3 regions of the Mesorhizobium sp. WSM4847 genome follow, and region 2 is predicted to be linked to each of the others. Evidence: predicted binding sites of a transcription regulator. Region 2 holds the regulator's gene; each other region holds the start of a gene.
What was found. Region 2 encodes PhoB, which activates phosphate uptake and scavenging genes when phosphate is short. Its sites were predicted from a motif close to TGTCATNNANCTGTCAT; they were not measured.
Positions count from the first base shown of each region.

Region 1: the regulator PhoB is predicted to act here: its motif matches at 1,942-1,958, upstream of AC0L28_RS02140 (alpha-D-ribose 1-methylphosphonate 5-triphosphate diphosphatase).
Region 3: the regulator PhoB is predicted to act here: its motif matches at 1,539-1,555, upstream of AC0L28_RS22070 (ceramide glucosyltransferase).

Region 1 covers NZ_JBVVPY010000001.1:460,809-464,080, forward strand. Annotated here, with positions in the region: gene phnF (phosphonate metabolism transcriptional regulator PhnF) at 1-719, opposite strand, end outside; gene AC0L28_RS02140 (alpha-D-ribose 1-methylphosphonate 5-triphosphate diphosphatase) at 716-1,897, opposite strand; gene AC0L28_RS02145 (PhnD/SsuA/transferrin family substrate-binding protein) at 2,018-2,875, shown strand; gene AC0L28_RS02150 (phosphonate ABC transporter ATP-binding protein) at 2,955-3,272, shown strand, end outside.
Region 2 covers NZ_JBVVPY010000013.1:69,657-72,928, reverse strand. Annotated here, with positions in the region: gene AC0L28_RS19710 (ROK family protein) at 1-686, shown strand, start outside; gene phoB (phosphate regulon transcriptional regulator PhoB) at 854-1,543, opposite strand; gene phoU (phosphate signaling complex protein PhoU) at 1,560-2,267, opposite strand; gene pstB (phosphate ABC transporter ATP-binding protein PstB) at 2,303-3,118, opposite strand; gene pstA (phosphate ABC transporter permease PstA) at 3,131-3,272, opposite strand, start outside.
Region 3 covers NZ_JBVVPY010000015.1:159,088-162,359, forward strand. Annotated here, with positions in the region: gene AC0L28_RS22060 (Hsp33 family molecular chaperone) at 1-944, shown strand, start outside; gene apaG (Co2+/Mg2+ efflux protein ApaG) at 1,024-1,416, opposite strand; gene AC0L28_RS22070 (ceramide glucosyltransferase) at 1,674-2,828, shown strand; gene AC0L28_RS22075 (O-succinylhomoserine sulfhydrylase) at 2,874-3,272, opposite strand, start outside.

The DNA.
Region 1 (3,272 bases), on a different contig from region 2:
CGGTCCTCGTTGACAGCATTGATGCGGAATACTGGCGTTCCGGGCGTCAGCCGCAGGATTTCCGCTTCATCGGGGGATGCAAAGCCGCCACTGATGCGCGTCTCGGCCCGCCGGTAGTTGTCGATGCCATGCGCGCGGAAAACATCGGTCACCGACTGACGCACATCGTATCTCTGCTCGAAGTCGGGGAAGAGATGCGCCGGAAAGAACTTGGTATTGACGTAAACTGGCTGCTTGTCCGACGTTCTGATCCGGCACAGCCGGATAATGGTGGTGTCAGGTGCGAGACGCAACCGTTCCACCACGGCCGCTTCGGCCGGTTCCCGGACGATCAGCAGCGTATTGGTGCCGATTTCCTGGCCGTGGGCTTCGAAATTGTCGAGAAAGCGCTGTCCGTCGCGAACAGTGAATGTCGAGGGCAGGTTTCGCACGAAGATACCGACGCCCTTGCGGGCGGTGAGGTGGCCCTCATGCTGTAACTGCTGCAGCGCCCGGCGAAGCGTAATGCGGGTGACCGCGAATTTCTCTGCCAGATGCGTTTCTCCGGGAAGCTGGCTGCCCGGCGCAAGACTGCCGCTCTCGATCAGATCGAAGATGTGATCGTAGATCTGCTGCCAGATCGGCGTATCGTTGCGTGGCCGAAAGACCAGCCCGTCAAAGGCCAGAAGGCGATTGCCATTGCGCTCGTGTGGTATTGAAATTTTCGTGTCCAAGTTCATGAAACCTTATCCACCGGCGACCGCTGTGCAGACCATCGGTCTGTGCGGGACAGCCCGGAGCTATAGACAATTTGTCCATGGACCATGGTGGCCACCACACGCGGATGCTCTGGATCGCCAGCATCGACCAGGATCAGATCCGCCCGGCGGCCGGCAACAAGCGAGCCGCGATCGTCGAGGCCGGCCACCCGGGCCGGGTTTGCCGAAACCAGATTCCAGATCGAGGGGAAGTCGCCGGCGTCTGGCGAAGACAGTCTGAAGGCCGCATGCAGAGGCGAAGGGTAGTGGTAATCGCTGGTCAGCACCGTGCAAAGTCCGGCTCTGACGGCCTCGGTGGCATTTAGCGCTCCATTATGGCTGCCGCCGCGCACGACGTTGGGCGCGCCGAGGATCACGTCCTCGCCCATTTGCCGCGCGGCCTTGGCTGTTTCGAGCGTTAGCGGAAATTCCGAGGCCTTTGCGCCGAGGGCGCGAAAATACATGCGTTCCTCGGGAGACGCTTCGTCATGGGCAAGAAGCACATTGCCATTGGCCCGCGCAGTTGCGGCCAGCTTCCCGATCGCGATCTCAACCTCGGCGCGGCGGGACCAAATCTGGCCGAGCAACGTCATGTATTGCTCGCGGCTCAAGCCAGACCGCTCCGCCATCTGACCGATCTTGCGGGCAATCGTGCCGTTCAGCACCGACCCCGTCGTGTGATCGTTGACGGCGATGATCGGCCGTGGCCAAAGCGAGAGCCATCGTACGACCTGCGCCATCTGATCAAGCGCGAAGGTCTCCCAGCGCAGATGCAGACGCGTATCGCAGCCAAGGCTATCGCGGAGATCGCAGACCGCGCCGATCAGCTGTTTGGCAGCGTCGAGCGACCGAAGTCCAGGCTCCCACGACACCGTGACGCCGTGAAAGGCCGTGGTTACGCCATTGGCGACAAGCTGGCGGTCCGTATCTTTCAGCGCCAGCGCGGTGTCGAAGCGGACACCGGGCCGCGGCATGATCTGGCGCTCGAAGCCGTCGCCGTGAATATCGACGATCCCCGGAAGCACGAGCAGACCATCGGCATCGATTGTGGAGGCATGGGCCGCTCGCAGCTCTGACAGGGCGCCGCCGGTGACGCTCAGGTCCGCGGTTTCAAGTCCCCGTTCGGTTAGGATGCGACCACCCTGGATGTGCCAGTTCACTGTATCCCTCAAAAAAGCAAAGGCTGCCGGTGGCGCCGGCGAAATGTCACGAGCACGTCATCTGCTGCGTATACGGATTAGCGGGTAACAGTTTCCTGTCTATACAGCAAAGGAAAAACGATGATCCGCAGCATCGCAACCGCACTCGCCCTGACGCTTGCCTCCGCCGTTCCAGTGTTTGCGGAGCCAGTGAAATTCGCGGTAACCGACATGGAGGGACTGGAGGCTCTTCAGCAGGAATTCGGTGCTTTCCAGACCGCTCTTGAGGAGGCGACCGGCCTGGATGTCGAGCTGTTTCCGGTCAGTTCGCGGACCACCGCCGTCGAGGCGATGAATTCCGGGCAGGTCGATCTTGTCCTGACCGGTCCTGCAGAATACGTCGTCATGAAGGAATTAAGCCAGCCGAAGATTGTTGTCGCCTGGCAGCGCCCCGACTATTTCGCTCAGATCGCCGTGCTGGCGAATGGACCGATCCGCTCGGTCGAAGACTTGAAGGGCAAGAAGGTCGCATTCGGCTCGGTCGGCTCGACCTCCCAGCACCTCGGCCCCGCGCAGGCGCTGGCCGATTTCAACCTGAAATATGCCACCGATTACGAACCAGTAATCATATCGCGCAACATCGCGGCTGAGGCTCTCATCCGCGGCGACATCGCCGCTATCGGCTTGAATTTCGGCTATCTCAACTCGGTCCGGGAAGCATTCCCCGGCGTTGCCTTCTCGGTCATCGCACGGGGCCGCGATCTGCCGAACGACATTCTTGTCGCCCGCAAGGACATTTCAGATGACGTGTTCGTCAAGATCCGCGATGCCTTTGCGAAGAATGGCAATGAGCTGATGAAAGCGATCCTGACCGGCGAGGACAATCAGAAATTCAAGGGCGGTTTCTTCCTGACTGATGTCAGGGACTCGGACTACGACTATGTCCGCTCGATGTACCGCACGATCGGAATCGAGACCCTCACCGACTTCGTAAACTGAGGCTCGCTCCTTTTCAGCGACAAGGCCGGCGGCTAACCGCCGGTCTGTTTCGCAGTTCGGTCTCGGCCAAGAGGTCACTATGACAGCCATCATTCGGGCGCACGATCTTGCGAAGAGCTATGCGAACGGAAAGGTCATTTTCTCCAGTATCGGCCTCACCATAGCATCGCGCGAACGGGTTGCCCTGATTGGCTCGAACGGTGCTGGAAAATCCACCCTGCTCAAATGCCTCATTGGTCTTCTACCGTCGAGCGGTGGCGAGGTCGTCACCCTCGGCGAGAGCTTCCGCTCGGCGCCGTCCGTCGCCCAGCTGCGGCGCATACGCAGGCAGATCGGATTTGTCTTCCAGCACCACGGACTGGTCAGCCGACAATCGGTTCTTACAAACGTTTTGCAG
Region 2 (3,272 bases):
TCCCGGCCATCATGGAGAACGACTGCAACATGATGGCCGTGGCGCTGCGCTGGCGCCACCCGGATCGCTACCGCGACGATTTCATCGCCATCCTGCTCTCGCACGGCATCGGTATGGGGCTGGTGCTGAAGGGCGAGCTGTTCACCGGCACCCACTCCTCAGGCGGCGAATTCGGCCACATGATCCATCGGCCGGGCGGCGCGCTTTGCCGCTGCGGGCGGCGCGGCTGCGTCGAGGCTTATGCCGGCAACTACGCCATCTGGCGCAACGCAAGGCTGTTGAGCGAGAACGCCGAGCCGGTCGCCGATGTCAGCGACGCCGAGATGCGGGCACTGGCGGCCCGGGCGCGCGAGACGGACGGACCGGAGCGCGAAGCCTACCGCAAGGCCGGCGAGGCGCTCGGCTTCGGGCTCGGCAGCCTGTTTGCGCTGATCGATCCGGCGCCGGTGGCCATGGTCGGCGCCAGCGCTGCCGCCTTCGACCTGATCGAGCCGGCCCTGCGCGAGGCCATCGCCCAGACCGCCGGCGGCCAGCATTCGGGTTTGATTTCCTTCGACACCGAGCCGAACGAGCTGCCGCTGATCCGCGAAGGTTGCGCCATGCGGGCGCTAAGCTTCGTCGACCAGGAGATTTTCGCGCCGAGCATCCAGGCACGAGCCGGCTCGGTCGGAAAGAACGTGGCTTGAAGGATTCCCGGGTCGCGACTTGGGGTGTGTTGAGGTTCAGGTCAGGCCGAGTCGAGAATGGCGGGTTCCGAGAACCGGAGCGGAGCGTACTCTTGGATGAGATGAGCACCGGAAGCGCAGGTATCAGCCGTTCGCAGGCCGGCATCACCTGAATATCAGCACATCCCCTAGTCTTCCCTGATCGCATAGCCCGCGCCGCGGATGGTGCGGATGACATCGGGCATGCGACCATTGTTGACCGCCTTGCGCAACCGGCCGACATGGACGTCCACCGTGCGCTCGTCGATGTAGATCGTCTCGCCCCAGACATTGTCGAGCAACTGGCTGCGCGAGAAGACCCGGCCCGGGTGGCGCATCATGAATTCGAGCAGCCGGAATTCGGTCGGCCCGAGCCGGATCTCGCTCTTCTTGCGATAGACCCGGTGCGATTCACGATCGAGCATGATGTCGCCGACCTTGAGCACGCTGGACAACACTTCCGGCTTGGCGCGGCGCAGCAACGCCTTGACCCTGGCCATGAATTCCGGTGTCGAGAACGGCTTGACCAGATAGTCGTCGGCTCCGGTCGAAAGGCCGCGCACCCGGTCGCTCTCCTCGCCGCGCGCGGTCAGCATGATGATCGGCAGCCGCTCGGTTTCGGGGCGCACCCGAAGCCGCCGGCAAAGCTCGATGCCGGAAACCGCCGGCACCATCCAGTCGAGCACCAAAAGATCGGGCACGTTTTCCTGCAGCCGGATTTCGGCCTCGTCGCCGCGCGTCACCACCTCGACCTGATAGCCTTCGGATTCCAGATTATAACGGAGGAGGACGCCCAGCGGCTCTTCATCCTCCACCACCATGATGCGCGGCGCGATCATCGGCCGGTCACTCCTGTCATGTCGCCGGCGCCGACATCGTCGTTTCGTCGAGCTTCGGGCGATCCGCCGGCAATTGCTGCCCGGTCACGACAAAGTAGGCGTTTTCGGCGATGTTGGTGACGTGATCGCCGATACGCTCGAGATTCTTGGCGCAGAACAGAAGGTGCGTGCAGGCGGTGATGTTGCGCGGATCCTCCATCATGTAGGTCAGGAGCTCGCGAAAAACCGCCGTGTATTTCACGTCGATCTTCTGGTCGTCGGCGCGCAGTTCCTTCAACGCGCCGGCATCGCGCGACACATAGTGCTCGACCACGCCGCGCAGCTGCACAAGAACGAGGTCCGCCATCGCGTCGATACCGTGCGACAGATTACGCGGCGTCGCGCTCTGCCCGACTGCGCTGACCCGCTTGGCTATGTTCTTGGCCAGATCGCCGATGCGCTCGAGATCGCCCGCCATGCGGATTGCGCCAACCACGGCGCGCAGATCCTGCGCCATCGGCTGCCGCTTGGCGATCAGCGTGATGGCGCTGTCATCGAGTTCGCGCTGCCTCGCATCCATGATGGCGTCGTCCGAGACGACGCGCTGCGCCATCGCATTGTCCGACGCAAGCAACGCGCGGATCGAGGCCGCGACCATTGCGGCGGCGAGCTCGTCCATGTCGCGGATCAGCCGGTCGATGTGCTCCAGTTCCTCGTCGAAAGATGCGACGGTGTGTTCACCCATGGTGCTGTCCTCGTGTTCGAAATTCGCCGGACCGCTCAGCCGAACCGGCCGGTGATGTAGTCCTGGGTGCGCTTGTCGTCGGGGTTGGTGAACATCTTGTCGGTCGCGCCCTCCTCGACCAGATAGCCGAGATGGAACATCGCCGTGCGTTGCGACACGCGCGCCGCCTGCTGCATCGAATGGGTGACGATGACGATCGTATAGTTCTGGCGCAGTTCGTCGATCAGTTCCTCGACGCGGGCGGTGGCGATCGGATCGAGCGCCGAACAGGGCTCGTCCATCAGGATCACTTCCGGCGACACCGCGATGGCGCGCGCGATGCACAGGCGCTGCTGCTGTCCGCCGGACAGTCCGGTACCCGACTCGAGCAGGCGATCCTTGACCTCGTTGAACAGGCCGGCCTTCTTCAGGCTCGATTCGACGATGCCGTCCAACTCGGCCTTGCTCCTGGCCAGGCCGTGGATGCGCGGACCGTAGGCGACGTTTTCGTAGATCGACTTCGGAAACGGATTCGGCTTCTGGAATACCATGCCGACGCGAGCTCGCAGCTCGACGACATCGATTTTCGGATCGTAGACGTCCTCGCCGTCGAGCGTGATCTTGCCGCTCACCCGCGCGATATCGATGGTGTCGTTCATTCGGTTCAGGCAACGCAGGAACGTCGACTTGCCGCAGCCCGATGGCCCGATCAACGCCGTCACCTGATGCTCGCGGACATCGAGATCGACGTCGAACAGAGCTCGCTTCTCGCCGTAGTGAACAGAGACCTTTTCGCCCTTCATCTTGATCGAAGGGGCGTTGGTTGCGCTGCTCAGTTTCTGCTCGACGCCGGCTTCCGTCATGATGTTCATATCCTCTACTCCTTACCAGCGCCGCTCGAAGCGCCTGCGCAGTATCACCGCGATGGCGTTCATGATGACCAAAAACACCAGCAAAATCAAAATCGCCGCCGAAGTCTTCTGCTGGAACCCCGCTTCCGGGAAATCCGCCCACATGAAAATCTGC
Region 3 (3,272 bases), on a different contig from region 2:
ATCATGTCGTGCCTTTCGAGGTCGGCCCGCTCGACGTGCGCGGCCGTACCGTCCAGCTCGGGCCGATGCTCGACGCGATCCTCGGTCGGCATGACTATCCCGAGCCGGTCGCCCGCCTGCTGGCGGAAGCTTGCGTGCTGACGGTGCTGCTCGGCACTTCGCTCAAATTCGAAGGCAAGTTCATCCTGCAGACCCGCACCGACGGGCCGGTCGACATGCTGGTGGCGGATTTTTCCACGCCGCATGCGCTGCGCGCCTATGCCCGCTTCGACGCCGACCGGCTGGAGGCACTGACGTCTGCCGGCGAGACCTCGCAGCGGACGCTGCTTGGCAGCGGTGTCCTGGCGCTGACCATCGACCAGGGCGCCCACACGCAGCGCTATCAGGGCATCGTCCAGCTCGACGGCGAGACGCTCGAGGAGGCCGCGCGCACCTATTTCCGGCAGTCGGAGCAGATCCCGACCGATCTCAGGCTTTCGGTGGCCAAGCTGTTGACGCCCGGCATCGGCGGTGCCCGCGAGCAATGGCGCGCCGGCGGCATCCTGGCGCAGTTCCTGCCGCAATCGCCCGAACGCATGCGCGTGCCCGACCTTCCGGGTGGCGACGGCGATCCGCGCGAGGAGATCCATGATCCGGCCGACAATTCCTGGCAGGAACTGCTCGCGTTGCTTGGCACCATCGAGCCGACGGAACTGATCGACCCGACGATCGGCGCCGAGCGGTTGCTTTACCGGCTGTTCCACGAGCACGGCGTGCGCGTCTTCGGCGGCGTGCCGGTAGCCGACCAGTGCTCATGCTCCAGGGAGAAGATCCGCGGCATTCTCGGAGGCTTCTCCGCCGACGAGATCAGGGACAGCACGGAGGATGGCGGCATTCACGTCGCCTGCGAATTCTGCTCGAAGCAATATGACTTCGACCCGGCGGAATTTGCTGCGGCTCAATAGCCGGCGTCAGTGCTGCCTCGGTGCCTTCGCAGAGCTTGGTTTCTCGCCCCTCGCAATGGGCGAGAAGCCCAACTGAGCCTCAGTTGACGGTGCGCCGCGTGCCCGGCAGGTCGAGCGAAAAGGCGGGGATGGCGACGTCGAACGTTTCGCCCCGCTTGTTGCGCATCGTGTAGTGGCCGACCATGATGCCGGATGGCGTCGAGAGTGGGCAGCCAGACGTATACTGATAACTGTCGCCTGGATTGAGTTCAGGTTGGTCGCCGACAACGCCGGCGCCGCGCACCTCCTCGACTCGGCCGGTGCCGTCGGTGATCTGCCAGTAGCGCGACAGAAGCTGCACGAATTCATCCGACTGGTTGTCGATGGTCACCTGGTAGCCCCAGACATAGCGGTTCTCCGAAGGGTCGGAGCGATCTTCCAGATAGAACGGCCTGACCTGCACTTCAATGTCGCGCGTGACGGCGCTGTACATAAATCACTCCACACTATGCAGACGGAACATTCGACCCTCTCCGCAGTTCGGTCAACGGGGTGCGTCGCCTCGGTGTCTGCCATCGTTGCCCGAATTTGTTAAGCGCAGGTGCCGAACAACAATGTCATTTAAGTGACACGTGACAATGATGGTGTGCAGGGCCGGGGATGGTGTGCAGGGCCGGGCGACTCAGCATTCTGTCGAACTGTTGAAAACGGCTTCATGCGGCCGGTTTTTTCTGGAGCGACCAGATATTGATGGAATTGACAGTCACAGCCGCCTTGCTTTCCATAGTTCTGCTTGTTGTCAATCTCGCCAGCATCCTGCTCGCTTCGTTGAAGCTGAAGCGGCCTGGCAGGATCACGCCGCCAGCCGCCAAGGCGCCGCCGGTGTCGATCGTCGTGCCGTCGCGCGGCGTCGAGCCGTTTACCGAGGAGACGCTCGAGCGCGCCTTCTCGCTCGACTGGCCGCACTATGAGCTCATCTTCTGCGTCGCCCATGCCGACGACCCGGTGGTCGGGCGGATCACCGATGCGATCGCCCGCTTTCCGGCCGTGCCGGCCCGGCTGCTCGTCGGCGACGACCGCATCAGCGGCAATCCGAAACTCAACAATTGCGTGAAGGGCTGGGAGGCCGCGCGCCACCACTGGGTCGTCCTTGCCGATTCCAACGTCCTGATGCCGAGGGACTATGTCCAGCATCTGATGACGGCATGGCGGCAGGACACCGGCCTCGTCTGCTCGACGCCGATCGGCTCGCGGCCGGACGGGATCTGGGCGGAGGTCGAATGCGCTTTCCTCAATACGCTGCAGGCGCGCTGGCAATATACCGGCGAGGCGCTCGGCCTCGGTTTTGCCCAGGGCAAGAGCATGCTGTGGAACAAGCCATTGCTCGACGCCAATGGCGGCATCCGTGCGCTTGCTGCGGAGATTGCCGAGGATGCCGCTGCGACCAAGCTTGTCAACGGGCTCGGACTGCGCGTCAATCTCGTTGCCTCGCCCTTCGAGCAGCCGCTCGGCTTGCGCACATTTGGCGAAATCTGGTCGCGCCAGGCCCGCTGGGCACGCCTGCGTCGCGTCACATTCCCACTGTTCTTCGCGCCCGAGATCCTGATCGGAGCGGCGCCGCCGCTGGTGCTGGCGCTGGTTGCGGCAGCAGGCGCCGGTTTCAGCCTGCCGGCTACCGCCGTCGCCGTGCTGATAGTCGCCTATCTGCCGGAATGCGCTCTCGCCTCGGCCAAGGGCTGGCACCTGTCGCTGCGCATGATCCCGGCGATGGTTGCGCGGGACGTGATGCTTCCCGCCATCTGGGTGCGCGGCTGGCTCAGCGGTGCTGTCGACTGGCGCGGCAACACGATGACCATCCAAACCAGCGCCGTTGCGGAATTGGAAGAGTCGCCGTCGGGCGCCTGACCGCGCCGCTTTGCAGATCAGAGCGCAGCAGTTCGGCGCGTATCCCTATCTGGCGGCTAAGGCCTGCTCGATGTCTTCGAGCAGGTCGTCAGTGTCCTCCAGTCCGACGGACAGCCTGAGCGTGCCTGGCCCGATGCCAAGTTCGGCCCGCGCCTCGTCGCTCAGATTCTTGTGTGTCGTCGTCGCCGGATGGGTGATCAGGCTCTTGGCGTCACCGAGATTGTTGGAGATCAGCACGACATCGAGCGCGTTCTGGAAGGCGAAGGCCGCCTGCTTGCCCCCCTTGACGTCGAGGCAGATCAGCGTCGAGCCGCCCGACATCTGCTTCTTGACGATCGCCGCCTGCGGGTGATCGGCGCGGCCGGGATAGATGACGCGGACAATTTCCGATCGCTCGGCGAGGAAGTCAGCGATCCGGCCGGCACTTTCTGTCTGCTGGCGAAC